2 regions of the Shewanella eurypsychrophilus genome follow, and region 2 is predicted to be linked to the other one. Evidence: riboswitches for the same ligand, from Rfam matches in the RefSeq annotation. Region 2 holds a riboswitch; the other holds the start of a gene.

Region 1 (16,593 bases), 2.9 Mb from region 2:
TGTTTAGTCTTTCTCTCATACGGTGTAGCATCTGGACATCCTGTTGCTCGACAGGCTTAGGCTGTACAAATCGCATGTTAGGCCGTTGGGCTGCTTCAGCAATGGCAAACGCATCGTTGTAGTCGTTTTTATTTCCCTGTCTGTACGGGACAACGTATTGAGGAGCGATTAGCTTGACCTCATGACCCATTTTTTGAAACTCTCTAGCCCAATAATTAGCACCGCCACAGGCTTCCATTACGACAAGGCAAGGCTCTACTTGAGAAAAGAAGTGAATTAACTCGGTGCGTTTAATCATCTTCTTTCTGACTAGCTTTCCGGCTCTGTTCACACCCACAAAATGAAAAACAGACTTTGCGATATCTAAACCAACTGTAGTAATCTTCATGGTGGACCCGTCCTCTTTCTGATGAGTTTTAGCAACTACATCGTGGCCCATTGCGAGGCCGATTAAAAGTGGATGGGTCCATTCCATTATCCATGTAGGTCAGATGAAGCCGCTGAGTGTATAATACCATTTCCATTAAACAAGTGACCATTCAGCGGGAGTTAAAAACGCTGTAGGCAAGGTAAGGGGATTGAAGCTAATAGTTATTCTATATCGAAAGCCACTTTCGCAGCTTAAAGTGTTTTTAAACCCGCACTTCGTGAGCTTCTCAGGGCTTCTACTTCTGCGTTGCATTGCCTCGAAAGGGAATAACCATTTCATCAACAATGCGCCTTGAATTTAAAGCCCTGAGAAAGTTCTGAATTGATCATATGTTTAATGGAATTGGTATAAGAACGGCTCTTATGAAATCAAGAGTCAGCGACCCACTGTAGTGTTTGCACATTCGCCCGCTACAGGTGATAGAAAAGCATGAAGCTTTGGTGCTCTGCAATCCAACCAATAACCAAACCAGCCAAATGAACCCACAACAAGTATTTCAGTAACTTGTTATTCGACAAGTGAACAACCACTTTAACTAAAGCTTAATCCTCTATCATCCAAAAGAAGGTGATAGCGAGTCGCTTATCCCTTTTGTCTTCGCCAAAATATGTTGACGCGCTGTGAACCATATTGCCTTTAAATAAAAATAGCCTGTTAAAGCGGTTCTCAATACTGATGTCTTCTTCCCAGGCGTTTAAGGGCAGGCTGCTTGTTTTAAGTGCGTCAACTAAGTTCATATAAGGGTACCTGACAAGATTGCCACCCAGTGAGCCATTATTATATTTTAAACGGTAGAAGCTTGTTCCTGCATCGGGTTGTGGGTGTTTGTTTAGGTATAATACCGCGGCATAACGACATAACTTTCGGCTGTCGGTATGTGGTCGGGCATTACCTTCTTTACTCCCAACAAGAATAGCGGTGTTACTGTCAACGACAACATTTTCATCCTGTACAGTCCATATCTTGTCTACACCGATTATGGACTTAACCCAGCTTTCTACTCTTGTGAGTTCACTGGTTTTTAACGCTTTCTTTCCGCGCATACCGGGCCACAATTCATTGGTGTAGGGCTTACCCAGTTTCCATTTTTTTATGTTAAAACAGCGGTTAGCTATTGTAGTCGCTTCTGTATCGCTAAAAAACGTTGTCGGCAATCCAATAGTTTTTACCCAGTTCAGGTTGTTCATAGGGTAGTTGAGGTGCATTCGAAGGTATTAAAAGGGATGGATCTTTCTTATCTATTTTGGGATTCATTATAATTTTTATTGGCTCTTTAATGTAAACACTGAGGTAACTAGCACTATTGATTGTTGCTTTTGTTCTTTGTGTTAGCTATTGAGCATAACTTAAAATAGATTTGTTCTAATGTCGAAAGCTTTAGCCAATTGGGGGACAGTTGAGGATCCCTATACCTTATCCCTTCTATCACCTATTACCTTTGCTGGGTTTCCAGCAACAATGGCATAAGCGGCTACATCTTTAGTGATGGTGGCGTTCATGCCGATAACGGCGCAGTCACCTATGGTGACACCATCGACAATGGCTGCTTGTGCGCCTATCCAGACATCTTTGCCTATGATCACACCTTTAGAGTTAGCATTTTGCTGGTAAATCGGGCTATCTGGATGCATGCCATGGTTAAAGGCGTAAATGGTCACATTGTTAGCAATACGTGTTTGATTGCCTATGATGATCCCCGCGCTGCCACCATCGAATGAGCAGCCATGGTTGATGGCGACCTCATTGCCTAAGCTGATGGGGCCGTGAAGGAAATTGTCCGCCGCTATCATGCATTGATCGCCGATTGTGATGCTTCGGTTTGGCTCTGCGAACAGGTTTGCCTCGGGAGCGATGAAGCAGTTATCGCCGAAGCTGATGGTTTCTAGCGCCATAAGCTGAGCCTGCACTTCATCTTGCCAAGGTTTGGCCCAAGCCAATAACTTAGGTTTTAGATTGAAGTAGAGCCAGGGCATGTAAGACATACGCTTTTTATGCTGGGCTTGATACGCTTGTTTCGTCATCGGCTTGGAGGCGGGCTTCGTCATTGGATTCTTCTATGCAATTATACCGAGGTACCCGCGACTATCTCTTGTACAAGGATGGTATCGTCTATCACTCGCCAGAGAATATCTAAGTCATAAAGTGCAACTTGGTATAGCTTAGGGTCGGCCTTGGCTTTCTTATAGGCTGGGCGCGGGTCTTGAGCCAGTACACCGATGATCAAGGCTTCAAGATGAAGGTACATCTCTTGTTTTTGATAACCTTGGAGCTGTTGTTTAGCTAGCTGACTAAACGTAACATCGGTTAAAACGGGGGCTTCATGGGCAATGCCCCCTAGGGCATCCGGCAGCGAATCCGAGAAGGGGATATAGGGCTTAATGTCTATGATTGGGGTGCCATCGAGTAGATCCATACCTGAGATCTCTAAGCCCACGTAGCCCTTGCGTTGATGGATCTTATGTAGCTTGACTACAGACTGACCAAGGCCATTAGGTCTGAAAGTAGAGCGAGTAGCAAACACACCCATTTTTTCATTCCCCCCAAGACGCGGTGGACGTACCGTGGTTTTCCAGCCTTGCTCAAGGTTCTCATGGAAACAAAAAACTAACCATAGGTGAGAGTATTGCTCCAGGCCTCTGACGGTATCGATATGATTGAATGGGGCTTGCAGTTCGACAAAACCTCTTGCTGCGCTGACAAGGCCAGGCTGCCTGGGGATACCAAACTTCTGTTTATAGGGCGTACGACAGTACGCCACAGCTTCGATTTGACTCTTAAAACTCATTGATGGTTTCTTTGAATTGCTGATAGATTGTTTGTCTGATTATTGCTTGTCAGTTATTGACTGCCTGTTTGCGGGCTTTTTATTGCTTGTCCCAAACAGATCGCACGGCTGAAGCAACCTTGAGTTTGCTCTTCTACAACTAGGCATTTTTTGATAATTAAACCATTAGCACCTTTATCGGCAGCAGCTCTTCGGGCAAGTGTGCGCGCTACACTGATATCCGCTGGTGCATCGTTGGCTTGTTCCTGGCACGTCTCACCTTCGACTAGGCCGATAATCTCGTAGGGTGGTTTTGGCGCCAATGAGTTCTCATAGAGAGTCACATCCGATGCTTTAAAATAGTCATCGATGGCTTCACCGCTTAGGTTACTGTTAAATTTGTATTCGCCGGCACAGGCGCTAAGCATTAAAACAAGGGCAGGGATTAATAGGGTTTTCATTATTCAGGCCTGTTATTACAATAGACTTATTCAAGTACTATTTATGAGTACACCAGTAAAAATAGCTAAGGCCATAAAAGGCGGTCTTTTATGGCCTATTGGAGGGAGTCTAGCGCTTTAGGTACTTTTGATAAAGCTGTTGTTGACGATTATTGAGATCAATTTTGCGGCCGTCGATATAGACCTGCTCAATCTTGGTTTCCATCGGATCTAAGATATCGCCTTTAGAGATCACTAAGTTAGCCTTATAACCGACAGCAAGTGCGCCCATATCGTTAATGCCGAGTATTCTGGCGGCATCTAGGCTGACACTTTTCAATGCATCCTGTTTGGTGAGTCCATAAGCCACAGTTTGCCCCGCTGCTAGGGGGAGGTTACGACTGTTCCAGTCTGACGAAAAGCCTAGGGCAAAAGGGATCTCAGCTTGCTTAAGCAGTGAGGGGATCTTAAAGCTTAAGTCGATAGGCTCATCTTTTCTCATCGGTAGGCTTAAAGTGCGGGTATAGACAACCTTAGCATTGATTTCATTGAGGAGATCACCGAGTCGCCAGGCATCATAACCACCCACAATAATCAGACTGAAACCATACTTCTTAGCTAAAGAAGCCGCTTCTTCTATCTGTTTTTGACGGTTGGCATGCACAAATAACTGAGCATTTTTTTGATAAAGAGGCAGTAACGCCTGCCAGCGTAGGTCGACTGTGGCGACTTTGCCGGCCTTGTTCGCTAAAAAGTAGCGATAGCCGTCAGAAAAAGCCGCGCTGACATCGCTCACTTGCTGATTATATTCATCATTCTGCTCTTGACGTTTTTCTTTGTCATGGGGCAGGCGACCTAAGCGTGGCCAATAGAGGTGAAATGCTTTAGTGCTCGGCACGAGTGCATCTTCTACTGTCCAGCTATCTAGTGACACCACAGAGGATTGTCCGGCTAGGCTGTCACCTTGGGGGACAACCTGAGCATGGGTTATGCCGTTAACACGTATGGTGGGAATGATCTCCGAATCTGGGTTAAAAGCTGTTATCACCTCTAACTGAGGATTACTCTGACCGACTTCGTAAATGTCGTTACTCGGGCGCATCATCTCAACTTCCACTATGCCTAAGCTGGTATCAAGGGCTATTAGACCCGGATAGATATGCTTGCCCGTGACATCGATGCGGATGGCATCGGGGGCAATAATATTTTGACCCATTGCAGTTATTTGACCCTGTTCAATAAGCAGGTCAGTATTGACTTTAACACCATCAATGGCCGTATGTAGGGTGGCATTGGTAAATAATATTGCTGCCGATTGCGCTTCGCCCGGGACCATGTCGTGGGCCTGTACGGGCATGCTTGCCCCTAAACCTAGTCCCAAGATAAGTCCCAAGCTAAGCCCTAAAGTGAGCAACCGCTGCTTGGCGGTCACAAGCGGCTTTGCTGCCATATTTACAGCCATATTTACCACCATAATAGTCATCTTCATTACAGACCTCCCAATAAACGTGCTTGATGCCAAACATCATACTGGGTGTCACAGTGCCATTCGGGTTCACTCGTCTCAATGACCGTTTCACCCGGCGGTAGGCTGCTAGGCGTCGATTCACTGAGGAGTATTTTTTGAATTAACGCCGCTCTTTCTGTGGTCACTGCTGTTTGTTGTCGTTTATCAGCTTGGCGATCGAAGTAACGCTTTCCTTCAATCCAGGTTGCTTCAACTTTGGCGTACACAGACAGAGGAGAGTGATCCCAGAGGACGATATCGGCTTGTTTACCTTTTGTAATTGAACCTATGTACTCATCAATTCCCAGTTGAATCGCCGGGTTGATGGTGATCATGTTCCAGGCATCCTCAGCTGACATGTCACAATACATCATAGATTTTGCCGCTTCTTGATTTAACCTGCGTTGCATTTCGTAATCATCGGAGTTAATGCTGGTGAGCACGCCCTTGTTCTGCATCAAACACGTGTTTTGCGGAATGGCATCATAAACTTCAAATTTATAAGCCCACCAATCTGAGAACGTTGAAGCTGAGGCGCCATGTATAGCCATCTCTTCGGCAACTTTATAACCTTCAAGAATATGGGTGAAAGTTTTGACTTTAAAGTCATAAGTTTCGGCTAAACGGAGAAACATTAAGACTTCAGATTGCACATATGAATGAATATGTACGTCACGTTTTTGCTGTAATACTTCGGCAATAGCCGCTAAACGGTAGTTGATTTTGGGTGCGACACGTCTGCGTTTCTCGCTGCCTCTTAAGTCTTGATAGCGTTTAATTGATGCTTCATAGGCAATGGCTTCATTAAAGGCCTCTGTAAATAGCGATTTAACCCCCATACGGCTTTGGGGAAAACGTCGGTTAAATTTATCGCCCCAGTTGCTCTGTTTTACATTTTCACCTAAAGCAAACTTGATGCTTGCTGGTGCCGGACTATATTTTAAGCCGTTGGCATTCTCACCCCACTTCATTTGTATCACTTGTGCTTGACCACCAATGGGATTGGCACTGCCATGAAGCAGTTGAGCTGTGGTTACGCCACCTGCAGCGGCGCGATAAATCGCGATGTCGTCGGGGTTGATGATATCGCCGATGCGCACTTCTGAGGTGATGGCATCCGTACCTTCGTTCGTACCACCATTTATCGCAATGTGTGAGTGCTCATCGATAATGCCAGCAGTGATGTGTTTGCCTGTGGCATCGATATGCTGGTAGCCCGAAGGCGTTTTAAGGTTTTTACCTATTTGTTCAATTTTACCTCGAGAGAGGATGATGTCGCTGTTTTCTAATACACCTTGCTTATCGGATGTCCAGATAGTGGCGTTGCTGACATGTAGCTTCTCACTCTTGGCTAAGGTACTTCTGCCGTAGGCCACATTGGGTAAAGTGACATTTGAGATAAGTTCGATAGGTTCATTATGCTTTTCATCTTGGGGAGCGATTGCTTTAGCGCTAACGAGTCCTGCAATCGGGGTTACCATGCCAGCTTTATCTAACATGCGACCACGTATACCTTGCTCATCAAACCATAAGGTGAAACGGTTGATGCCATCAAAGCCTGCTGCTGTCATGTCGACATTAAAGTTAAGGCGCTTGTTAAGGTAACTGATTTGAGCAAGTGTAAGCTCCTGCTCACCACTGGACAGGGTACCCGATAGGTCAGCCTTTTCATTTGATATAGCAAGTTCTAACGTCAGTTCACCGATCTGTAGCTGATAATTTGAGTTCAGTGGTGCGGTATCTCTGTTAATTATCTGTTGCTCATCGCCTTGTAGCCAGATGCTATGTATCTTTCCCTCTTGGAAGATATTACCTTTAGTGATCACTAAGTCGGCCATAAATCCAGCTTTAAGACGACCAGTAAATTCGCTGGTACCAACCATTTCGGCGGCTTCAGTGGTCAGTGCTGCCAAGGCTGTTTGCTCACTCAAGCCATACTTAATCGCTTGTCTAAGTCTGGGCCAGAAATCTTCAGCTTTAATGCCGTGTTGAGTTAAAGAAAATGGAATCTCTGCTTGTTCAACCGCTTTTAAATTAGCGGGAGCACGTTCCCAATGACGCATCTGCGCTAAGCTAATTTCTCTTTCGTTGTCATCATCACCAACGAGGGGAGCGGCTGGAAAATTCAGTGGCAGAATTAAACCATAGCCATAGGATTTGAGCTCATCAATGCGGGCATACTCTTGGCCATTACCCAGTAAAGTCGCATTATACTCATGTTTGCTTAATAAGTGAGCGGCCCTGAGTTGATTATTTAAATTTGCAGTATCAAAAACTATTTGCTCATCTTCTATATCAGCAAGTGCTGCATGGGCACTATTAAATTCGATTAATTGAGTTTCTGATTTTGAAAATGATTTGTGTCTATTTTGTCCATACCAGGCAGCATCGGCAAAGGTTTGTCGAATAAGGGCAATACTGCCCATTAGCGAGCTAGGGTAATCTTGAGGTGAACTGCCTTTATCAAATGCTAAGAAATGGCTTGCGTGGGTTTGATAAATAACTTGGTTGGCATTTTTTTCAGCTAAAGATAATGTCACGCCTCTGCCACGGAAGATACCGTCTAAATAACTTGATTGAACACTGGTGAATCCGTTGTTGACCCAACTCTTGGCATCGTCGGAATTAGGTGAAACATAGTTCACCCATTCTTTTTCAGAATGAATAGCCCCATTCTCAGCATTTCCACCTATACGTTTAATTTCATAAATAGGCGGCGTCACTTCTACTTTTTGATATTCAAATTCGATAGCGTATTCGGTGAAGGGATCTATAAATCCTGGGTAAATGGTGTAGCCGCTGAGATCTATGGTAAGTGCGTGTGCTGGTACTTTATCATTTTTAATAACATCAATTATTTTATTGTTTTTAATCAACAGCGTCGCATTTTCGATACTGTGACCAGGTTCAATCATTAATGTCGCATGAGATAGGGCTGTTAATTTTGGTGTATTATCAGTTAGTTGGTTATTAGCTTGTACATAAGCGGTGCTAAATGAAAATAATGTCGTGATTATCGTTATGGTTTTTATTATATGACTCATTTTAGACATTAACTATAGTTTGCGGTACGTAGGGTGAGATTATCTGAAATGCGATGTAAATACCAAGGAGTAATTGTAATTTTTCTTATAATTATTGCTACAAAACAGATATAAAAAAACCGGCGCTAGCCGGCTTAATATACAACTTCCGATTGAGGGAAGTGATTTAGATGAGGAAGTCTTCCATAGTACGACCTTTATCTAGCTCATTTTTAAATACTGTAGGCATACGGCCTTGACCCGTCCAAGTAATCGCTTCACCATTTACAGCTATAGTATATTTAGCTGGGCGAGGTGCACGTTTCTTAGGTACGGCTTTAATCTCATTTGAACCAAGATCATCAATAGATAGACCTACGGCTTCCATCTGCTTGCGAATATCATCAATTTTGGCGTTTCTTTCTGCATTCACAGCCGCTTCTTCTTCGGCTTGAGCATCTCTTTCTGAGATAACTTTATCAAGTTTCACCGCTAGTTCTTTTAAATCTTCAATTGACAGTTCTTTTACTGCGGCTTTAAAACGGCGGCCATGAGTAAGTATTTCAAGAAAATCGCTCATAATTATTTGGTCCAATTATTTCAAGTGAGTATTAATTACAAGCCTAATAATAGGAATTATTAGGGCAAGGATCAAATAATATTTTGTTTATTGCATGAATATATATTTAAATTTAACAGTTGTAGGAAATATTGATATTATTTGCAGTCGAAATTAGCCTTAATTATACCTGTATCATTAAAAATACAAACAAGCGTTTGAAACCTTATTGACGTTAACGTTAACAGCACGTAGAGTGGGTCTACTTTGTGTGGGTGTTAACCTATACTCAACTCCTCAAAATATGACGTAAGAAGGAAGCCCTATGAAAGTATTGGTGCCTGTTAAGCGCGTCGTCGATGCCAACGTAAAAGTCAGAGTGAACGCTGATAATACCGATGTCGATACCGCTAACTTGAAAATGGCGATTAACCCTTTTTGTGAGATTGCAGTAGAAGAAGCCGTGCGTTTAAAAGAAGCGGGTGTTGCTTCTGAAGTTGTGGTCGTAACAGTAGGCCCTAAAGCGGCACAAGAGCAGTTGCGCACAGCGATGGCCTTAGGTGCTGATCGCGGCATACATATTGAAACAGACGAGGCGTTAGTCCCTTTATCTATTGCTAAGCTACTCAATGCGGTTCAGCAAAAAGAGCAGGCACAACTGATCATTTTGGGCAAACAGACTATCGATGGTGATAACAACCAGACTGGGCAGATGTTAGCGGCATTGGCTAATATGCCACAAGCCACTTTTGCCTCAGAGGTTAAAATCGAGGGTGATACACTCGCTGTGACGCGTGAGGTTGATGGTGGTTTGCAGAGTATAACGGTTTCACTTCCTGCCATTGTTACTGCTGATCTACGTTTAAATGAGCCTAGATACGCAAAATTACCCAATATCATGAAAGCTAAACGCAAGCCTCTAGAAACGGTTTCCATTGATGATTTAGGCGTGAGTTTGAAGCAACATCAAACAATATTGAAGGTCACTCCACCGGCTGAACGTAAAGGCGGTGTGATGGTGGCTTCTGTTGCAGAACTGGCTGACAAGTTAAAAAATGAAGCGAAGGTGATCTAATGGCAACTTTAGTATTAGCAGAACATGATAATGCCAGCCTAAAACTGGATACAGCCAAAGTTGTCACTTGTGGACAAGCTATTGGTGGTGATATTGACGTTTTGGTTGCTGGTCATAACTGTGATGCAGTTGTGGAAGCGGCCAAGCAACTTTCAGGTGTCAGACACGTATTGGTGGCTGACGCTGCACAATATGCCAATGGCTTTTCCGATAATCTTTCGCAACTGATCGTTGAACTTGCTACTGAGTATGAGCATATTCTTGCGGCGGCATCTAGCTTAGGTAAAGACACACTTCCTCGTGTTTCAGCACTTTTAGATGTGGCTCAAATATCTGAAGTGATTGAAGTGGTGAGTCCAGATACTTTCGTGCGACCAATCTTTGCGGGCAGTGCATTAGCAACGGTGCAGAGTCTTGATGACAAGAAAGTGTTGACTGTTCGCTCTAGTGCTTTTGATGCAGCAGCTAACGACGGTAGCGCTGATACCGTCGCTATCGACAAGGTTTATGATTCATTAACTCAATTCGTTTCTCAAGAATTATCTAAATCTGAGCGTCCAGAGCTTGGGGCTGCCTCAGTGGTTGTTTCTGGTGGTCGTGGTTTAGGTAGTGGTGAGAACTTCGCCATACTCGAGCAGCTTGCAGATAAGTTAGGTGGGGCGCTTGGCGCGTCACGTGCTGCGGTTGACGCGGGGTTTGTTTCTAACGATCTACAAGTGGGTCAAACAGGTAAGATCGTCGCCCCTGATCTCTATATTGCAGTGGGGATCTCCGGCGCGATTCAGCACCTTGCTGGAATGAAAGACTCAAAAGTGATTGTGGCGATTAATAAAGACCCTGAAGCACCTATCTTCCAAATTGCCGATTATGGTTTGGAAGCAGATCTGTTTGAGGCCGTGCCTCAGTTGCTTGAGTTACTATAAATAGTTATTACGTAAATGTGGTCAGAAGGTAAATTACTTTCCAATTGACCTAAAATAAACGTGACATTGGTCACAATAGGCGGCTTTGGGGTAGAATCTCCAAAGCCGCTTATGTTTTTATGAACTTCACGTTTTCGAGCTGTCGCTAAGTACGACTCAAGCTCAGTATCGCAAACGTCCTGAAAAGTAGAGGTGCATTAAACATCAGTAATGATAGTCAGGTTGATACCGCTTATCTATCATGAAAGGGTTTAGTGCCGAAGTAGTAATACATATCACGGATTACTGCTGGGGCTGTATCGAATAGGTGCAGCACTGCCATAGTATTTCTTACCCGGAAGGTAAGAAAATTTTATACCCTTAAATTAATGGTATTACTATGGAGCGCTACTGATAGGACAGGTGTTTTCAGATATCATTTATATCCCACCAGTTCAGCAGCCTCCATTCGTACTTAAAACGAAGAAAATAATTAAATGACAACTTTAAGTTACGCCGATTCGGCGCTTTCATTGCTGCCCCCTGTGGTTGCTATTCTGATGGCAATTGTTACTCGTCGCGTTCTACTCTCTTTGGGATTGGGAATATTACTCGGTGTCGTATTAATAAACGACTTTTCTGTTGCCGGTTCGGGGCAGTATCTTGGTGAGCAAGTAGTAGGACTATTCTGGGATGATGGTGCGTTAAATGCCTGGAACCTATACTTGCTCGGCTTCTTAATCTTATTGGGCATGATAACGGCGCTGATCACCGTCAGCGGCGCTGCAAATGCCTTTGCTGATTGGGCTAGAACCCGCATTAAGTGTAAACGTGATGCCAAGTTACTCACCATGTTCTTAGGTTGCGTGGTGTTTATCGACGATTATTTTAATAGCTTAGTGGTAGGCAGTGTCGCCAGGCCATTAACGGACAGATATTATATTTCACGCAGTAAGCTTGCGTACCTACTTGATTCTACCGCCGCACCAATCTGCGTGATCTCGCCAGTATCGAGCTGGGGCGCCTATATTATCGCGCTGATTGGCGGTATTTTAACGGCCCATGGTTTCACTGATACTGGTCACTTGAGTGTCTTCATTCAAATGATCCCGATGAACTTCTACGCTATTTTTGCCTTGTTATTGTTGTTATGTGTTGCCTGTATGGATCTCAATGTGGGTCCAATGCGCCAGCACGAGCTTAATGCGCAGAAAGGTAATTTATATGATGAAAGTAAGGGCCTACCACCGGGCGCAAACTCTGACTTACCTGAAGCCGATAACGGTAAGATCTTAGGCTTATTCCTGCCGATTATCGTACTGGTATGTGCGACGTTTTATTTCATGGTCAGTAGCGGTGGAGACGCCTTAGCCGCCGATGGAAAGCCTTTCAGTATTCTAGGCGCATTTGAAAATACCGATGTTGCATCATCACTGTTCTTCGGTGCATTAGTGGGCTTCTTGGCGACAGTGACTTTCGTTTTGAGCCAAGGGCTCGACAAGCAATATTTCATACAAGGTATTGTCGCCGGTGCTCGCTCTATGCTACCTGCTATCTACATCTTGTTATTTGCCTGGACCATTGCCGGCGTGATTGGTCAACTTGAGACAGGTAAATTTATGGCAAGCTTGGCATCGGGCAATATTCCCTTTGCACTGCTACCAGCCGTATTATTTGTACTTGCAGGTTTAACGGCGTTTTCTACCGGTACAAGTTGGGGGACGTTCGGTATCATGTTGCCTATCGCGGCTGACATGGCGATGGGGACTCATACGAGTATGATGTTACCTATGCTAGCAGCGGTATTGGCTGGTGCTGTATTTGGCGATCACTGTTCGCCTATCTCAGATACGACTATCCTCTCCTCAACGGGCGCAAACTGTCACCATATTGATCACGTGATCACTCAGTTACCTTATGCCTTGATTGTCGCGGGGATCAGTTTAGTGGGCTACACCGTTCTGGGGTTCACTGAATCTCTGATGGCTGGGTTAGCAGCGTGTAGCATTGTGTTTGTGATTAGTATCTTAGTGCTTAGAGTAAAGTCGAGACAAGGCACGGCTTAATAGCTTTGCTTAATAATGACCTTGCACACTAGCTAGATCTTAAATACCGCTCAATGGAGCGGTATTTTTTTGTCTTGTAGCTGTCTTCTATTTGTCTTGTGAGCGCTATAGGCGTTGGGGCATGATTTTCTCCCTGAAAAAGTGTTAAGCTATCGATGAATCTATCTATAAGGAATATCAGTTTGGCACAGCTCTATTTTTACTATTCGGCAATGAATGCCGGCAAGTCTACTTCGCTGTTACAGTCATCATATAATTATCGTGAGCGTGGCATGAATACCTTAGTCATGACTGCATCGATTGATGACAGATATGGCGTGGGGAAAGTAGCATCGCGGATCGGAATAGAGGCTGATGCACTGGTATTTGGTAGTAACGACAATATTGCCGAAATGATCTCCGCTGCGCACAGTGAGCAACAACAGCATTGTATCCTTATCGATGAATCACAGTTCTTAAGTAAAGAGCAGGTGAAGCAGCTGACATATGTTGTCGATATTTTGAATATCCCAGTGCTTTGTTATGGTCTCAAAACTGATTTCCAAGGTGAACTGTTTACTGGCAGTCAGTATCTTTTAGCATGGGCTGATAAATTGGTTGAGCTTAAAACCATCTGTCACTGTGGTCGTAAGGCTAATATGGTTGTGAGACTCGATGATGAAGGCAAGCCTATGCGCGAAGGCGAGCAGGTTGCTATCGGTGGTAATGAAAGTTACGAGTCAGTTTGCCGCAAACACTTTCGAGAGTTTTTGTGGGATTAAGCTTTGTTACTTGTCTGCTAGCAAGTTGCAAATAGCCTTTTAGACAGGTTTCATTTGCCGTGCTTTGGTATTTATTGGATGGCAAAATACCATAGCGTTATTGTTGTTCATTGCTTGCAGCAGGCGGATTGCAGATACTTCTTCGACACGCCGTAAACACTTCCATGTGGGCTCGACGCTGGCATCCATGCCAGCAACGGTCTCAGCCGTATCTACAGCAGATTTTCTATATCTTCGATTGTGCCTTACTGTACCCCATCTTTTCTAAGGAACTAGGCCCTAGGATCTGTCATTATTCCAATTTCAATAGTAATCGTCTTACCTCCTCCCTCGTATCATCAATCCTTTTTATTACTTTACTGACACTGGCTTCATCATCGTCAATCGAATCCCAATGTAACTGCCAATCTTGTTTGAGAGCTCGTGTGGCATCCTGAAGTTCTGCTTCTGTGATCATACTTAAATCAGCAATCAAGTTGACTTTGATCCAGCCCTTTCTCGGATTCCCTGCAAGCTTATCTTTATCGTAATAGGCAGCGTAGATGACGCCTTCAAGCTCTGATAGTTGCAGTAACAGCTCGAAACTCGCTGAACGCATTGTTGAGTTATATTCGGTTACCTCCATTCGCCAGACATTGTAGCTAAAGCCAATTAGCGCAAACAGCATGCTAAAAATAGCCGTTATCTGGAAAATATGTTCTCTACTTTTACTAAACCTTGATTGCATACTGTTTAATTTTTTGGCGTATTTATATACAAAGATAGTGTAAAGCGTAGAAAAATTTCGTTTCAGCTGAAAATTAATGCTTATCTATTCGGTCTATTGCTATGAGTTAATTATGCTCATTGTTAGGCTCGGTTATTAAACCAGAGCTTGGAAAGCAAAACGTAAGGATTAAATCGAATGAAAAATGGAATACCTTGGTCCAGATCTGAACTGGTAATTTTGCTATTCAATCTGATGATTATGAGTCTTTTGCTATTTAATTCACATTCAATACAGGCTAAAGAAGATTCGAGATTCGCTCCAGACTTTGAGCTTGCAGATCCACAGGGACTGTTGCATCAATGGGAGGAATATAAGGGTAAGCCAACGATCATTCATTTTTGGGCAACTTGGTGTCCCTATTGTAAGAAACTTCAGCCAGGACTGGAGAATTTGGGTGCGGACTTCAGTGATAGCGACTTGCAGATCTTAGGCATAAGTTTCAACGAAGATGAGGGCGCCGATCCCGCACAAACCCTAAAGGATCGTGGAATTAACTTCCCAACGTTAGTCCAAGGTGAAAGCGCTGCTAAAGCTTATGGTGTGAATGGCACCCCGACGACGGTATTCATCAATCGCCGCGGGGAGATTGTTTGGGTAACCAATATTTCAGAGCCAAATCATCCAAATTTAAAAAGTGCCACAGAGTTCATTCTAGAAAACAACTCAAAATAACTCGTCATTAGCGACACGGTTAGCAATTATTTGTCACTGCTTTAAAGGAGTGGTCGGATAATGAAGCGCTACCCTCTATATGACACTTAAAGCTACCATCTTCGATTTCAGGGAGCTTATCTGCAAACTTAATTGGGACGATGGAGAAGGTTGCAGCCTTAACAAAGATATACTCATCAGCAGGTAAATCCATCACTGTACGGTAATTTCTCTCTACGATGGGATCGCCTGCATACTCTAACGGATAGCCTTCGTATACGTACAGTCGTGTGCCCGATACATCAATAAAGTAGTGTCCAATCAAACGGTCCCAATTGGGATGACCATTGCAATCGTAAGAACAATCAGGCTTATCGGCAATGCCATCAACCTGGGTTTTTGAGTGAACAAGTTGATTCATCGAGGTGATTGAGCCTGTTACTCCCTTCAGTGTGGCAGTTTGTGCATCGCTACCTAATGATAGAAATTTAGGCGCCGCAATAACTGCGAGAATACCGAGTATGATAATGACAACCACTAACTCGATTAAGGTAAAACCATTTTTGTGTTTGTGTAAACGCACAGGATAAAGTCTCTAACAAATAGTGCGCGAAATATACTTAAACAAGGCCTTCTTATCAAGAGTGTATCATTAGGTATCTAAATATAAATTATAATTAAATTAAAGTGTTAAATAGGCTCTACGGTATGGTTACGTGGGTGGGTTGCTATGTTGTCTTTGGTGTGAAGTTGTTAGGCTGTCTAAGGTTAAGTTAAGTAGAGTTAGAGGGTAAAAAGCCCCATAGAAATGAGGCCTGTAATTCATTGTCTTTGTTGAGACTGGCGGTCTGTTAAACGCTCATTTCAGGCACATGTTCAGGAACGACAAGCTTACCAGCTGTTTTTTCAACGATCTCTTCGACAGATACGCCAGGTGCACGCTCTAGCAGATGAAAAGCGCCATCTTTAATCTCCATAAAGGCCAGATCGGTTAGCACGCGCTTGATACAACCAAAACCTGTTAGGGGCAGTTCACACTTAGGCAGTAGCTTAGAGTTACCGCGTTTATCTGCATGCATCATAGTGACGATGATGTTATCCGCGCCAGCCACTAAGTCCATAGCGCCGCCCATGCCCTTGATAAGCTTTCCTGGGATCATCCAAGAGGCGATAGAGCCTTGCTCATCAACTTCAAACGCGCCCAATACGGTCAGGTCTACATGACCGCCGCGGATCATGGCAAAACTCTCTGCCGAAGAGAAAAATGATGCGCCATCGACAGCTGTTACTGTTTGCTTACCCGCATTGATAAGATCGGCATCTATGGTTTCTTCGGTGGGAAATTCTCCCATGCCGAGAAGTCCATTTTCTGATTGCAGCATCACATCGATGCCCTGTGGAATATAGTTTGCGACTAAGGTTGGAATGCCTATTCCGAGGTTAACGTAATAACCATCTTTTAGTTCTTGGGCTACACGCTGTGCGAGTTGTTCTCTTGATAATGCCATACTGTCTCCCTCCTGCTTATGCGCGAGTTGATGCTTGGGTTAATGAAGGTTTCACGGTACGTTGTTCGATGCGCTTCTCGAATGTGCCTTGAATCACACGATTTACATAGATACCCGGTGTATGAATATGATCCGGAT
Region 2 (16,593 bases):
GTGGATTTGAAGCTGCCAAAATTGTGCACGGTAAATCATATCTGCGATGAGTGAATTTTGGCTATCTAGCACTTGGGTTAAACTGTTGCTGAGTGTGAAAGAGCCACCATTGAGAAAGAGAAACTCACTACTGGTTAAGAGTTCGTTGTTATTATCGTTACTCCATAGTCTTTCACATTCACGGTTTAACAGTGTTACGCCATGGGGGATCCCGTCGAGCACAGATTGAAACTGTTTTGACAGATTAGATATCTGATGTTCAGCCCTTTTTCGCTGCGCTAATTCAAGATTAAGCGCTCGAGTGCGTTTTTTTAAACTTAGGCTGACAAACCCTGTGAATAGCATGCCAATAGCAGAGATGATGCTGACTATAATGGCTAGCCAAAACATCTTCTGCTGTGTGTTGGACAGATCGACCTTTTCTCGGCCGGTACCAAACCATTTATTGATGAGCCTGTCATACTCTCCCGAGAGCTTAAGTTGCCTTAGGGCATCGTTTATCTTGCCCATAAGCTGTGCATTTTTAAGGTTGCTGACAAAATTAAAGGCACCATAAATCAGTGGGTCGCTAGAGCTTCTAATTGAAGGGTAATGGGGCAGTAGTCGCCTAGCCACGAAATTTTCAGCTATCACCACATCAACTTCGCCGGCGATAAGCCGCTGAAAGCCCGTTTCATACAAATCTACATCGACGCGCTCAAATTCTTGAGTCTGGCCTGTGATATAAACATCAACAAATGCCTCTTTTTTAATGGCGACTTTTTTGCCTGCTAGGTCATGCCAACCGTGTATAAATGCCTTACCTTGCAGAGTGTATGCTTTAGCGTAAGTCGCATAGATGGGATCTGATTGGCTCAGCTTTCTATCTATAGTGACAGGGCTGACTACTGCGATAACATCAATGGGGCTGGTGTCATCATGAACATCGGTTAACAGTTGCTGGAATGTCTTTCGCCTAACAACTATTTGTTTATTTGTTAGCTGACCGATACGTCTCATTAGCTCTAAGTGAAAGCCTTGATCAACACCATTATTTCGCCACTCCAATGGTGGTGTTTTGGAATGTACGCCAAAAATGATGTACTCATCACGCTGTTCAGCCAATGACTTAGGGCTATAAAGTGCGCTAAGTAATAGTGGCCACAACATTAGCGTACTAAGCACGCGTCGTAAGGAGAGGGTTATACCAAAAGATTTCATGATGTTAGCTTAGCATTTGAGTACATAGGGGCGATTAATTCCAGTGTGGCTTTAACAGAATTGTTGCAATCTTATCGCTATTGTACACAGACTTGATTACCTCTTATCGCTTTGTAATCTCACTTTGTGATCTTGCTATATATCCTCTATGCAAAATTGCATAACAGCCTATGAATTGATGCATCTTTGCATGGTCAGAAACTTGAGCTGTGAAGCGACCGAGCTTTCTGTTTATAACTCTCTAGTTAAGCTTGAGAAGGTGCTCATTTGGGCGGAAGATTAACTCGAATTAGTGAGTTAACAATATCTGAAGACTGATATTTATCAGTTTCAGGAACTATAGAGATGAGCTGTTAGGCAGGGCAACGAAGAGTGCTAGTTTAACAGTTAGGAGACGTGATGAAAAAGTTGAAAAGTGCAATTTGTATAGCCGCATTATTAGGGACTACTGGTTTTGCTGCTAATACATTAGCTGCCGATAACCTTGCCGATTTCCATGGTGAAAATCAGGAATGTGAAAGTTGTCATACTGTAGATGGTGAGTTATCAAATGATAACCTTAGTCATGAGAACGAGCAGTGTGTTTCGTGTCACGGAACAATGGAAGAGGTTGCTTTAGAGACTAAACATGAGCATTACAATGCCCATGATTCTCACTTTCCTGGTGAAATAGCCTGTACTTCTTGTCATAGTGCTCATGAAAAATCTATGGTCTATTGTGACTCTTGTCATAGTTTCGATTTCGATATGCCATATGCAGCTAAATGGGAGCGTAATGAACCATCGATTGCTGAGCTAGCAAAAGATAAGTCTGACCGTGAAACTGCTCTTGCAGCAGCGCCTCAAGATACGGTAAATATTGTCGTTGTTGGCTCTGGTGGCGCAGGTTTCTCTGCATCAGTTGCGGCATTTGATAAAGGTGCTTCAGTTATCCTTATCGAGAAAGAGCCTGTGATTGGTGGTAACGCTAAGCTTGCTGCTGGTGGTATGAACGCTGCTTGGACCGATCAGCAAAAGGCGAAAGGTATCGAAGATAGCCTTGAGTTAATGACTAAGGACACCATGAAAGGTGGCCGTAACCTCAATGACCCAGCTCTTGTCGATGTATTAGTGAGCCACTCTAAAGGTTCTGTCGATTGGATGACTGCAATGGGTGCAGATTTGAGTGATGTTGGCCGTATGGGCGGCGCATCGGTTAACCGTACTCACCGCCCAACTGGCGGTGCTGGTGTTGGTGCTCATGTGATTCAAGTGCTTTATGATAATGCCGTGAAGCGTGATATCGATATGCGCATGAACACTCGTGGTATTGAGATCCTAAAAGACGACTCTGGTAATGTGAAAGGCCTGCTAGTTAAAGGTATGTACAAGGGTTACTACTGGATTAAAGCCGATGCAGTTATCTTAGCAACGGGTGGTTTCGCTAAGAATAATGAACGAGTGTCTAAGCTTGACCCTAAACTGAAAGGTTTTGTATCGACTAACCAACCAGGTGCGACAGGTGACGGTATCGATGTAGCGGCTAATGCGGGCGCTGCACTGCAAGATATGCAATACATTCAGGCACACCCAACGCTTTCAGTTAAAGGTGGCGTGATGGTGACTGAAGCGGTTCGTGGTAACGGTGCTATCTTAGTTAACCGTGAAGGTAAGCGATTCGTCAACGAGATCACTACACGTGATAAAGCTGCTGCGGCAATTTTGGAGCAAACTGGTAAGACAGCCTACCTTATCTTTGATGACTCAGTACGTAAGTCACTGAAGAAAATTGATAAGTATATCGGTCTAGGTGTTGTTCCGTCAGCTGACTCACTCGTTAAGCTTGGTAAGCTAGAAAATATTGACGGTAAAGCACTAACGGAAACAGTCGCTCGTTACAACACACTAGTGACTAGTGGCAAAGATACTGATTTTGAGCGTCCTAACCTTCCTCGTGCTCTTAATGAAGGTAACTACTACGCGATTGAAGTGACACCGGGTGTTCACCACACTATGGGCGGCGTTAAGATTGACTCAAAAGCTGAGATCATGAATGCCAAGCAACAAGTGATCCCTGGCCTATATGGAGCAGGTGAAGTTACTGGTGGTGTTCACGGTGCTAACCGCTTAGGTGGTAACGCTATCTCTGACATCGTCACCTTCGGCAGACTCGCTGGCGAAGAGGCGGCTAAATACTCTAAGAAATAGTTCTAAGACTTTTTATAAGAGCTGATTTTAAGAAATAGACGAGTAAAAAAAGCTGACTGCTTTCATCCCCACAGTCAGCTTCATCTCCGAAATACCGCTATTCACTTATCTAGATAAGAGTGATAGCGGTATTTTTTTGTCTACAATTAGCCACTAGCTGTGAGTTTTAAGGCTTAAGCCTTAAGCCTTAAGTGTGATATGACCCCAGTAAAGTGGACACAGGGTTTAAATTCTTGATTCAAATACTATGGGACTCACTCCATTTAGAGTCCCATGTCTTCTCACCATATTATAATAATCATCGATATAAAATCGACACTGTGTTGTCATTTCTTTTCTGCTTAGCTCTTCTAAGTTAGAGAACCATTCTTTCTTTAACTGAGCAAAAAAGCTTTCTGAGCAAGCATTATCCCAGCAATTCCCCTTTCTCGACATACTCACTGTGACCTTACGCTTCGTTAGCCACTTAAGTACTTCAAAGCTTCTGTATTGAGCCCCCTGGTCAGAGTGAAACATCAGCTCACTCCCATTTGGCCTTCGTTCTACCCAAGCTTGTTTGAGTGACTTCATCACCAGTTCGCTCGAATTTATGTAGCTCGTTGCCCAGCCCACCACTTTACGTGAGTACAAATCGATGATGACACATAGATACTGCCAGCCCTCTTTGCACCTAATTTGTGTAATATCTGATACCCAAACAGTATTAGGTTTAGCTACTTCAAACTCTCTGTTTAAGTAATTCGGCGCTCTTGTTTCAATCAACCTAGGCTTCACTACACCGAACTTCCTTTTACATGCTTTAGACCTGTAATCAAACACCTGTAACAAGCTTTGTACTCGCTTTTTATTACAATCGAAACCATTAGCTACAGCATCCAGCCATAACTTCCTATAACCCGCTATGCTCCTGTGCTCAGCTATCTTTTCTTTGAGAAAGTCAGACAGTACTTCGTTATCTTTATCGCGTTGAGAAGGCTTACGAACAAGCCAGCTGTAATAGCCTGAGCGAGATACACCAAAAATATCACAGAGCAATTTTATCGTTCTTCGAGTTGAGCAATAACCTTGGATAAACTGAAACTTTATCCCTGGTGTTTGTCGAAGAACTCCTTCGCCTTTTTTAAGATATCGTTCTCCAACTCTGCACGCTCTAATCGTTTTTTTAGCCCACGGTTTTCACGTTCAAGTTCAGCTAGCCCCTTATTAGGACCGACATTTTTAATAGGTTTAGAAGTGTGTTTCTTCGACGTCAATTGAGCTCTCCATTTACTGAGCAAAGCGGGATGGATACCTAATTTACCAGCTAAAGCCTTTACTGTATCGGGAGAGTTTAAGGATTGTTGAACAGCAGCTAATTTGAAGGCTGCTGTGTGGGTCTTACGAGTTATTATTTTCATGGCACCTTATCGCTTATATAAGGTGTCCACTTTTAGGGGGTCATATCAGTGGTAAGTAAAAGCGGTTGGCCATTGCCTAGACTCTATGACGTATGAAAGCTCAATCGAAGAGGGCTCTGATTGTTTATCACAATGCTCACTGCAGGTGATAGATCACCATGAAGGTTCGACCTCAAATATCCAGCCAAGTAAAACGTAACAAGACAGCTGACACAAAAAAACCACCCTATTAAAGAGTGGCTAATCATTCATACCGAGCAGCTAACTCTCGCTAGAGTTAGTCGATCTTTGGCTCTTCGCTGTAATCGACTTCATGATACTCAAGGCAAGCATCGACTTCATTGGCTGAGCCTAAAATCACTGCTACCCGCTGGTGGATCTCACTTGGCTCGATATCCATGATGGTCTCATAACCAGTAGATGCCTTACCACCCGCTTGCTCAACGAGGAATGACATTGGGTTAGCTTCATACATCAATCTGAGCTTATATGGCTTCTCTGGGTTCTTGTTATCAGTTGGGTAGGTAAAGATACCGCCACGTGAAAGCACGCGATGTACGTCACCAACCATGGCCGCTATCCAACGCATGTTGAATGATTTTTCACGCGGTCCTATTTGTCCGAGTAACAGATCGGCAATATAGGTTTGCATCGGTGCTTCCCAGAAACGCTGGTTAGACATGTTGATGGCAAACTCACCAGTATCTTTGCTGATAGACATGGCTTCAGTCGTGAGTAAGTATTCGTTAGTCTCTGGGTTCAGGGTAAATAATTGAACGCCATTACCGGTTGTTAGCGCCATCATAGTCGATGGGCCATATAACATATAACCAGCAGCGATTTGCTTGCGACCAGCTTGAAGGAAGCTCTTCTCACTCAACTCGCCTTTAGGGGCTGGCAGGATAGAAAAAATAGTGCCGACCAGAGAATTGATGTCAATGTTTGATGAACCGTCTAATGGATCGAAACAGACTAAGTAGTCCCCCTTGGCACCGACTTCAACGATGAAGTCTTCCTCTTCAGAGGCGAGGCCGCGAACTGTATCGTCCTTATCCAGCGCATCTTTGAGCATGTCATTAGTAATAACATCAAGTTTCTTCTGTGTTTCGCCTTGAATATTTTCTTGCTCAGTCGCGCCGAGGACACCAGCAAGTGCACCGTGGCGAACCGCGAGGCTTATCTCTTTTGAAGTGTTCGCTAATGTATGAATAAGCTGAGTCAGAGAGGCATCAACCCCTTGTGAGGTTAGGTTTTGGGCCAAGGTCTGCATGTTATTTCCTATGACAATTTCGAGTTAAACTCGAGTTTGAGGTCGGTAAAGTGGGTAATTTTTTATTTGGCGCGATCATACCTGAGATTGAACTTTTTTTCAGCGTAGGATACTGGCAAATTTTCACTTTGACGGCCCGTTTTAGTTTTTGCTCACTTTAGTGCACAATGTTATCGATATTTATTTCATCATCGCACAATCTGTTTCTTGACTATTTCTTAGATGTTTAATTTTTTGGTAAAAGACTCTTAGGTGTTTCATTGGTTGATAAGAGATTGAAGTGGTTAGCGTTGATGTGCTGTTAATTTCAAATCCTGGAAATAATAATGACAATAAAATGGATGAGAACACTGCTTCTCACGGTGCCTATGATTTTATCAAATTCTGCTTGCTCAAATCTAAACACGAGTTCGAGCCTTAACCTTGGTTCAGGCGCTATGGAAAAACCTAAAGTCGGAGAGATGACTCCTCTTACGATAGAGCGCCTCTATGACTCGCCAGCGCTTGCGGGTACCAGCCCGAGGGGACTTAAGCTGTCCCCTGATGGCAAGAGAGTCACCTACCTTGCAGGGCGTAAAGATAATCAGCATTTTTATGATCTCTGGCAGATGGATGTTGCTAGTGGTCAGCAGAGTATTTTGCTTAATGCAGATAAGCTCACCATAGGTGAGCTGTCAGATGAAGAGAAAGCAAGACGAGAGCGTCAGCGGATCTATGGTCAGGGGATCATGGAGTACTTCTGGTCTGATGATAGCCAGGCCTTGCTAATTCCTGCTTCCGGTGTGTTGTATTATGTCTCTGTTAATGATGGCTCAGTGAAGTTATTGCCAACGGGTGATGGGTTTGCTACCGATGCACGTCTTTCGCCTAAAGGTCACTTTGTTTCATTTGTGCGTGATCAGAACTTGTTTGTATTAGATCTTAAAACAAAGACGTTACAAGCCATGACCACTGACGGTGGCGGGGCGATAAAAAATGCCATGGCTGAATTTGTTGCTCAGGAAGAGATGGGTCGCATGACGGGTTACTGGTGGTCGCCGGATGAGTCTGCCATCGCCTATACCCGAATCGATGAATCTGGTGTTGAGCTGGTAACTCGCAATGAGATCTATGCCGATGGCATCAAGCTGACAGAGCAAAGGTATCCTTATGCGGGTAAGAACAATGTCCAAATTACTTTAGGCGTAGTTCAACTGAACGATAGTAAGACACAATGGATAGACCTTGGTAGCGAGCAAGATATCTATCTGCCAAGAGTTAAATGGTTACCCGATAGCAAACAGCTATCGTACCAATGGCAGAGCCGCGATCAACAAACTCTCGATCTTAGACTTGTATCAATAGACAAGCCTAATGCGTCTAAAAACCTCGTAGAGGAGAGAAGTGATGCTTGGGTAAACCTGAATAATGACCTGCACTTTATGAAGCAACAAGAGAGCTTCATTTGGGCATCGGAACGTGATGGTTTTAATCACCTCTATCTTATAGGGCTTGATGGTAAGGTTCAAAAACAGCTGACTTCTGGGGATTGGGTGGTTGATGAAGTTGAGCGTGTCGATGAAAAGTCGGGTTGGGTCTACTTCACTGGCCGTAAGACACTAGTGACTGAAAAACACCTGTATCGTGTGCCATTAGCGGGTGGTGAGATAGAAAGTATTAGCCAGCGTTCTGGTATGCATTCACCTGTATTTGCTGACAATGAAGCCGTTTATCTGGATTACTTTAGCAGTTTGTCGCAGCCGCCGCAGGTAAGCCTGCATGGCGATAAGGGCCAACAGCTTGCTTGGGTTGAGCAGAATAAGGTCGATAAGTCTCACCCGCTTTATCCATTCTTCGGCCAATGGCAGTTACCTGAATTTGGCCAAGTGAAAGCCGAAGATGGCCAAGCACTACAATACCGTTTGTTTAAGCCGACAAACTTTGATGCAAATAAGCAATATCCCGTAGTTGTTCGCGTCTACGGTGGTCCACATGCTCAGCTAGTCGTAAATAGTTGGAGTGAGCATGACTATTTTACTCAGTACTTATTACAGCAAGGCTTTATGGTGTTTCAGCTGGATAACCGAGGCTCGGCACATCGCGGCACTCAGTTTGAACATGTGATTTATCAGCAGCTAGGTGAAGCAGAGGTCAACGATCAGAAAGCAGGTGTCGATTATCTGCGTTCACTGCCTTATGTGGATGGTGACAATATTGCGCTTTATGGCCACAGTTATGGTGGCTATATGGCCTTAATGGGTTTGTTTAAGGCACCGAGTTACTTTAAGGCTGCCATCTCGGGTGCACCAGTGACAGACTGGGCCTTGTATGACACCCATTACACCGAGCGTTATCTGGGTCATCCTGATAAAAATGCTAAAGGTTATGAAGCCAGTAGCGTATTGCCTTACGTTAAAGGTTATCAGTCTGGCCTGTTGATGTACCACGGTATGGCCGATGATAATGTGCTATTTGAAAACAGCACTAAGGTGTATAAAGCCCTGCAAGATGAAGGGAAGTTATTTCAGATGATCGATTATCCCGGCTCTAAGCATTCAATGCGAGGAAATAAAGTTCGAACGCATCTATATCGTTCACTGGCTGATTTTCTTGAGAGAGAGTTGAAATAAAAAAGTTGTAAGCGGTAAGTTTTAAGTTGTAAGTAAGAGATGAGGCTTTAAGTATTCCGGCTCTGTCTTGGGCCTTACAGCTTAAAACTCGAAGCTTTCTTAGCCCTGTCTTGGAACTTACCGCTTACCGCTCTGTTCCAGACATAAACCCCCTCTTTGGCCATCCGTGGCCACCGGGGATAACTTTTTAGTTATAGGAAGTCCCTATACAACGTCCTTCCTATACCATCCGTGGTGGAAGGACATAAATGTTCCAGACATAAACCCCCTCTTTGACCGTCCGTGGCCACCGGGGATAAATACTTCCATATACAAAAAAACCAGCCGATAGGCTGGTTTTTTTTATGAATAGGAATAAAGCGTTAGCTTTATGCCTCTTCTAAGTTACCGCAGAAACGATAACCTTCACCGTGGATCGTTGCGATGATTTCTGGCGTATCAGGTAAGCTTTCGAAGTGCTTACGGATACGACGGATTGTTACATCAACAGTACGGTCATGTGGCTTAAGCTCGCGGCCAGTCATCTTCATAAGAAGGTCAGCACGGCTAAGGATCTTGCCTGGGTTCTCAACAAAATGCAGCATAGCGCGGAATTCACTACGTGGCAGCTTGTATGACTCACCTTGTGGGCTAACCAAAGAACGACTGTTGATTTCAAGGCTCCAACTGTTGAAACGGTAAAATTCAACACTGCTCTTATCTTCAGATTCTGCACCTGTGCTATTAACGCGAGTCAATAGGTTACGGGCACGGATAGTTAGTTCACGTGGGTTGAATGGTTTAGTGATGTAATCATCAGCACCGATTTCAAGACCCAAAATTTTGTCGACTTCATTATCACGGCCCGTTAGGAAGATAAGGCCGATGTTGTTAATTTCACGTAGTTCACGTGCTAACAGAAGACCGTTTTTACCAGGAAGGTTGATATCCATAACAACTAAGTTGATTTTGTTTTCCTGCATGGCTTTGTGCATTTCTGCGCCATCATTTGCTTCAGTTACCACATATCCTTCAGCTTCAAAAATACTTCTTAGCGTGTTACGGGTAACGGCTTCATCTTCAACGATCAGAATGTGCGGGTTTTGCATATTAATTTACCTAATTTGTTCAAATCTGCTCTAACAATGAGCGCGTGTATACGAGTTACAATGGGCGCCCAAACTCATTTTACTGGCCTTTACTGCTACGTAGGTGCTTTCAAAACGGCTGAAACAGCAACACACTTCCATAATTAGTAAAGTATGCGTATCTCAATAAATGGAAACGCGAACTGTATTTTCTTCGATTAATAATAGTGGGATTTAGTTCCCTCTATTAATTAATATTTTTGAAGATTAAACGCGAATATTGAGCTTGCTCGCATTTTATACAGAAATTTGGCTGACTTCTAAGTTTGACATCTGCTCGTATTGTAACAAGGTGCATCACGAACATCTGTGATGGTACAAGGAGCGACAAGGCCTATTGTACTCGTTTTAGGCATTTGTTAACAAATGAAATGTTAACAAAATTACTTCTGGATTTGATCTATATCACGCTTGACGCTGTAAGTTATTGAATTTAAAGAGTGTCGAAAAAATGATTTTAGTGATCTAGATCGCAGGACTAGGAAGATATGCTGAATTTGCTATAATTATCTGAATCTAATTGAGGGAATTGGTCCAGATGATCGACTTGAACAAACGACTCTTGAACAAGAAACTATGGCAGCACTACCAAAATACTGAATTTCTTTTTACCCAAACCTTATCTTCTCAGCTGTCCTTTGCAATTATCACAGCCCATAATCCCAAGGGGCAGATCCTCACTTCTTGTCAAAACCGTCTATTAGATAGACAGCTTCAACTGGCAATAGAAAAATTTAATCGCCCCTATAGAAGTGTAATAGGGGCGTCTCAAGATCGCACCCATATGGAAAAAAGTTGGGCTGTTGCGATTGATAAATTAGCTGCGGCACATTTAGGCATGAAGTTTAATCAGAATGCTATTTATTTTGTTGATAATAATCAATTGGCATTAGTTCCTTGTCTTTTCAGTCAAGACGAGCAACATCAAGAGATCATTATTGGTGAGTTTTCTCCGCGCGTAAAATTAGTCAGCGAACTACCCGACTTTGATTATTAGCTTATACCAATTCCATTAAACATATGATCAATTCAGAGCTTTCTCAGGGCTTTAAATTCAAGGCGCATTGTTGACGAAATGGTTATTCCCTTTTGAGGCAATGCAACGCAGAAGTAGAAGCCCTGAGAAGCTCACGAAGTGCGGGTTAAAAAACACTTTAAGCTGCGAAAGTGGCTTTCGATATAGAATAACTATTAGCTTCAATCCCCTTATCTTGCCTACAGCGTTTTTAACTCCCGCTGAATGGTCACTTATTTAATGGAAATGGTATTAGTAAAACACTGATTTCTCATTTCCATATAATTCTTATGGCATTTAGTTGTGATTCTCCATTGACTTAAACTATCTAAATTTGATAATTTGCCCTTTCCTTATTCTCTTTATGTACGCATGAATGAGTCTGAGGTACAGAAGAGGAGCGTTAGCTAGGTAGTAAGTTTGAAGAGTCCAAACTCTGATGATGACTTATGAGGGAGATTAACGCCGAGATATCTCAGTATTTGGATTTACTCGATATCGGTCTATAGGGCTGAATCCCATAGATTGTCACCTTTTATTGGTGGAGAGCTTCTGGTGGTGATTGCTGTTTCCCGTCTCTGGGGTGCGTTATCTTTGCACCAGGCTCTTCGAACGAAGTTAGTTCGGAGCGTGATCATGTTAGTTTTATATCCTTTTTTATTATCAAATGAACTTCATCAGTGTCTACTTTCTGTGGAGGCTGTGTAATGTCCCTTATTGTTGCTAAGTTTGGTGGAACCTCTGTGGCAGATTATGCCGCTATGAGTCGTTGTGCCGATATCATTCTCGCTAATCCTAATACCCGTGTTGTTGTGGTCAGTGCATCGAGTGGCGTAACTAACTTGTTAGTTGAACTCACTCAAAACAATTTAAGCGATCAGCATAGAATTAAGCTGATAAAACAAATTGCACATATTCAGTATCAGATCTTAGATGATCTTGGCAGTCCTCAAGAGGTTGCAGCAAGACTAGATACTGTCCTTAGTCGTATTTCGGTATTGAGTGAAACCCTAAGTAATAATAGTAGCAAGGCAACGATGGATGAGCTGCTGGCACAAGGCGAGCAGTGTTCATCGGCCTTGTTTGCAGCTGTGCTAAGGGAAAAAGGGGAGGCTGCTAGCGCATTCGATGTACGTCAGGTGATGCGAACCGATAGTCATTTTGGACGGGCAGAACCACAGATTGAAACAATATCTTTATTAGCCGCAGAGTATTTAGCACCATTATTATCATCGCAGCGCATCGTGACTCAAGGCTTTATTGGCGCCGATGAAACCGGTGCAACGACGACTCTAGGTCGTGGAGGTAGCGATTACTCTGCTGCCTTATTAGCAGAGGCCTTGAAGGCGACAGCCGTTGAGATCTGGACTGATGTTGCCGGGATCTACACCACAGATCCTCGCATCGCGCCTAAAGCCAGCCCTATTGCGGAGATTAGTTTCAATGAAGCCGCCGAGATGGCGACATTTGGCGCAAAAGTGCTCCATCCTGCGACAATTCTGCCAGCGGTAAGACAAAAAATTCAGGTTTTTGTGGGTTCTAGCCGTGAGCCTGAAAGAGGTGGCACTTGGATCCGCCATGAAGTTGATGATGCTCCGGTTTATCGAGCGGTAACAGTTCGCCGGGATCAAACATTACTCAATCTGCATAGTCTGCAGATGCTTCACGCTCAAGGATTTCTGGCCGAAACTTTTGCAACTTTAGCCAGACATAAGATCAGTGTCGACTTGATCACAACCTCTGAGGTTAATGTGTCACTGACTTTAGATAAGACGGGTTCTGATTCTGCCGGGAACGGCCTACTCAGTGAATCTCTGTTGCAGGAACTATCACAACACTGCCGCGTACGTGTCGAAGAAGGTTTGGCGCTGGTGGCCATAGTCGGAAATAAAATTGCATCCACTCCCGGCGTATGCCGCCGTGTTTTTGAAGTTTTAGAGCCACATAACGTGCGCATGATCTGTCAGGGGGCTAGCCCCCACAACTTGTGTGTTCTTGTTGCTGAGTCGGAAGCTGCGCAAGTCGTCAGTGCATTGCATAAAAACCTATTTGAGTGATAAGAGTCTGAGAACCTAGGCTCTAGGATTTAAACCTTTTGAAGGATGGAAAATGAGCTTTACCCAATCATCGTTAAAGATCGGTGAGTTAGCGACAGGCCAAGATCTTACTTTGCCGATTTTTAGTCATAAATGTGAAAGCCCTACGGCGCCTAGCGTCTATATACAGGCGAACGTGCATGGTGCTGAGGTGCAAGGTAATGCCGTTATCTATCAGCTGATGCAATTACTTGAACATTATACTATTTGTGGTGATATCACCTTAGTGCCTCTGGCTAACCCGCTTGGAATTAACCAGAAAAGCGGCGAGTTTACGTTAGGGCGTTTCGATCCTATCACTGGTGTGAATTGGAATAGAGAATATCTAGATCATCAAGTGGACGTAAAAGCTTGGTACGCCGCTAATGACACTTTGAGTGATGATGAGCTTATCACCCATTATAAATCTATGTTGCTTGATGCATGTCATCAGCGCTTAAGTCATGAATGGGGCATCACTACCGGACATCAACAGGCCGTAATGCTGCAAACCATGGCACATCAGGCTGATATAGTATTAGATCTTCATACAGGGCCTAAATCTTGTAAACACCTCTATTGTCCTGAGTATGATGCCAAAGCGGCAGCTTTCTTTTCTATCCCCTATACCTTATTTATTCCCAATGATTTTGGTGGCGCTATGGATGAGTCAATCTTCTGCCCTTGGTGGCAACTTGCCGAGCATATGCAGTCGGTTGGTCGTAATTTTGATCTGCCTGTTTCGGCTTTCACATTAGAACTGGGCTCGCAAGAGAACATTAATCTTGCCGATGCATTGATTGATGCTAAGGGGATCTTAGCTTACCTCAGTGAACGTGGTGTGATCGAGCAGAAGGTGATGGCAGCAGAAATGACACGCTATGCTTGTTATCTGAAAGACTATAAAAAGTATCACTCGCCTTTGGGAGGCATGGTTGAATATCAGGCTGAAGTCGGTGAGCCTTTAAAGGCTGGCGATCCATTAGCAAATATTCTTAGAATAGACTTATATGGAACAGAAAAAGCCTTAACCACACTGAGCCTAAAACAAGACTGTGTGCCTATCCTACATTTTGCCTCGGCTTCTGTGTATCAAGGTACAGAGCTGTATAAAGTGATGACCAAGGTGTTTGAGATATAGCTGATTGAGACAGCAGTTCCTTGTTATACCTATAGGTATAAAGCTGGAATTACGGATAAAAGAAGGGAGCCAATAGGCTCCCTTTTGTTTTATTGCTTACTATCTACACCTGAATTAACGCTTACGACGACGTAGGCCTGCAAGTGGAAGTAGTAACATAGTTAACCAACCTAGAGAGCCACTGCTATCCTCATCTCTCTCTTTTACCGTAAAGCTTGCAGATCCTGCTTCGCTTTCTAGAGTGCCATCGCTAGCTATTACACTAAATGAGTATGTTCCTGCTTTGGTCGGGGTTACTCGAATGTTTTCCTCAGTGTCAGTAAACTCTAATGATTCACCAGCAGTTTGAGTCCACTTAAAGGTGAGCATGTCGCCATCAGCATCGAAGGCATTAGATTCAACCATAGTAGGGCGGCCTGTAATGGTATTACCTGCACTAGGAGCAACGGTTGGTGCATCGTTGATCTTGTTTACAGTGACAGTGACCATAGTTGGAGTTGAAACATTTCCAGCTTCATCTTCTGTTGTATAGGTGAAGCTATCTTTACCGAAGAAGTCTTTATTCGGTGTATACACTGCAGCACCATCTTCAGCGAGAACCACTGTACCGTTTTCAGGTTCGTCAGCGATAGTCGCCTTACCTAATGCGCCATCAGCAGAAACATCTATAAGACGCTGAGCGTTAGCTGTCATACCGTCACCAGTGATAGAAACACGAGCCACTTTTTGATCCGGCATAGTGTCATTCTCAAGTACATTTAGCTCAACACTGCTCTCTTCATCAGTTTCAACCTTGTCAGCCTGACCATGGTTAAAGCTAGAGGCTTTAACCATATAGTCAATTTCAACGCTACCGGCTGCCGTGTTTTGAAGTTGGACGTAATCATCTGTTACTACGGTTCCGCCTTCACCATTGTAATGGTACGTGGTACCTACGCTGCCGCCAATGTTCTCAGCACCGATTGTAACGTTTGCAGGCATGTTTGGAATATCATGGTAGTTGAACCAGATATCTTCCTCTGCACCAGCCTTAATCCAAACACTGAATGTATATGCATTACCCGATGTATCGCCATAAACCTGAGCTTTATTCCACTCGACAACAATAAAAGTATCGTCACCTGATTCAGCAAATTGAATACCTAGCTCACCACCACCGGTATCGCCAGCTGTGCCGTCAGTTAGATCATAGTCAGACCAGAATGGAGCTAAGATATTATTAGGGTTTGCTGAGTCAGGGAGTTGTTTATTGTTCCAAGTACCTGATGTTGTGCCACCACCGACAATAACGATACCGTTGTCTGAAATGGTGATGCTGTCATAAGTTGTACCATTGTACTTATATTCAGGAGTGCTGAATGTAAATGCTTTTTCGTCACAGCCTTCGTCACAAGCAGGAACATAAGCAATACCTAAGTCAAAAATACTAGGGCTTGCTCCGGTACCTTTTGCTGAATTGATCTCAGGAAGCTCGAGCTTACCAACCCAAGTTATTAAGCCTAAGTCTTCATTGACATCAAAACCATTTTGCTGAGCGCCATTGATGGAAACACTGACATCATCCTCAGATGTTAATGCAGTCCCTTCGGGGGCTTTGGCTGTTATCGTCACTGTATTTTCAAACATTGAGTTGTTAACGATAGCCTTAATCGGAAACTCATCACTTGCTTTAATATCTGTTGCTGTTGTAACGGCAGAAATGAGTGATGAATCGCTAGACTCTTTAGCCATAATGGCTAATGGAAGGTGTGCATCTTGCTTACCTTCATCGCTCTTGATCATGATATTACCGAAAATCCAAGAACCGTATTCACTATATGTTGAGTCAACAGTTACTGTGAACTCAGCAGAACCACCCGCTTCAAGCTCTAGGCTTGATGGATAAACGTTGATACCGGCACTGTCGGCAGAAGCTGAAAGTGACCAAGATGTTGTTTCATCGCTCTTGTTGTATACGGTGCGAGTGAAGGTACAAGGGCCCACACATGAATCTGAAGCGACTGATGGCTTATCAAATGTTAGTACAGCTTTAGCAGCTGCATCGAGATCCATGCGACCTGCACCCATAGCAAACGGTGATGCAGGAGTTTCGGCATCATCATCAAGTACACTCGTCATATGAGCTGTAGAAGTTAACGCTGTTTTAATATCATTTGCACTCCACTCTGGGTGAAGTTGACTCATAAGCGCTGCGGCGCCTGCAACATGCGGACTAGCCATACTAGTACCAGTCATGGTGGTAAAGTCTGTGCCATCTTCATCTGGCGATGTTGCAGAAAGGATAGATGTACCTGGAGCGGCTAGATCAGGCTTAAGGATATTTTGATTGCCGTTTGGACCACGTGAGCTTGAGACGTTTATTAAGTCGGCAAGCGCCTTATTTGAAATACGCTTAACTTCAGCAGCAATTGTCCCAACAGTCTCACCGTCTAGACCTTCGATGACTGCAGCACCATCAACATCAGATATCATTACACCTGGTAATGTTGCATCAGGCATATGCATGCTGATGGGAGCACCTGCTTTGCTGTTGTAAACCACCATAGCTTTCGCGCCTGCGGCTTCTGCATTA

The links. Region 2 has a riboswitch for lysine ahead of lysC (lysine-sensitive aspartokinase 3). Riboswitches for the same ligand answer to the same signal wherever they lie in the genome.
Region 1: another riboswitch for lysine. It lies ahead of FM038_RS16855 (Na+/H+ antiporter NhaC family protein); the one in region 2 lies ahead of lysC (lysine-sensitive aspartokinase 3).

The regions. Positions count from the first base shown of each region.
Region 1 is NZ_CP045503.2:3,958,097-3,974,689, reverse strand. It holds gene FM038_RS16905 (IS110 family RNA-guided transposase) at 1-388, opposite strand, end outside; gene FM038_RS16900 (DUF6445 family protein) at 973-1,617, opposite strand; gene FM038_RS16895 (acyltransferase) at 1,837-2,475, opposite strand; gene tsaA (tRNA (N6-threonylcarbamoyladenosine(37)-N6)-methyltransferase TrmO) at 2,493-3,215, opposite strand; gene rcsF (Rcs stress response system protein RcsF) at 3,269-3,655, opposite strand; gene FM038_RS16880 (amidohydrolase family protein) at 3,765-4,991, opposite strand; gene FM038_RS16875 (amidohydrolase family protein) at 5,123-8,185, opposite strand; gene FM038_RS16870 (H-NS histone family protein) at 8,352-8,744, opposite strand; gene FM038_RS16865 (electron transfer flavoprotein subunit beta/FixA family protein) at 9,049-9,798, shown strand; gene FM038_RS16860 (electron transfer flavoprotein subunit alpha/FixB family protein) at 9,798-10,721, shown strand; lysine riboswitch at 10,901-11,119, shown strand; gene FM038_RS16855 (Na+/H+ antiporter NhaC family protein) at 11,198-12,766, shown strand; gene FM038_RS16850 (thymidine kinase) at 12,949-13,527, shown strand; gene FM038_RS16845 (hypothetical protein) at 13,820-14,254, opposite strand; gene FM038_RS16840 (peroxiredoxin family protein) at 14,432-14,968, shown strand; gene FM038_RS25325 (type II secretion system protein) at 14,988-15,530, opposite strand; gene FM038_RS16830 (3-oxoacid CoA-transferase subunit B) at 15,799-16,455, opposite strand; gene FM038_RS16825 (CoA transferase subunit A) at 16,472-16,593, opposite strand, start outside.
Region 2 is NZ_CP045503.2:972,662-989,254, forward strand. It holds gene FM038_RS03995 (ATP-binding protein) at 1-1,200, opposite strand, end outside; gene FM038_RS04000 (flavocytochrome c) at 1,600-3,387, shown strand; one part of gene FM038_RS04005 (IS3 family transposase) at 3,613-4,514, opposite strand; one part of gene FM038_RS04005 (IS3 family transposase) at 4,514-4,784, opposite strand; gene FM038_RS04010 (class 1 fructose-bisphosphatase) at 5,062-6,054, opposite strand; gene FM038_RS04015 (S9 family peptidase) at 6,396-8,663, shown strand; gene arcA (two-component system response regulator ArcA) at 9,032-9,751, opposite strand; gene FM038_RS04025 (DUF3293 domain-containing protein) at 10,329-10,787, shown strand; lysine riboswitch at 11,191-11,365, shown strand; gene lysC (lysine-sensitive aspartokinase 3) at 11,513-12,862, shown strand; gene FM038_RS04035 (succinylglutamate desuccinylase/aspartoacylase family protein) at 12,915-14,021, shown strand; gene FM038_RS04040 (S8 family serine peptidase) at 14,136-16,593, opposite strand, start outside.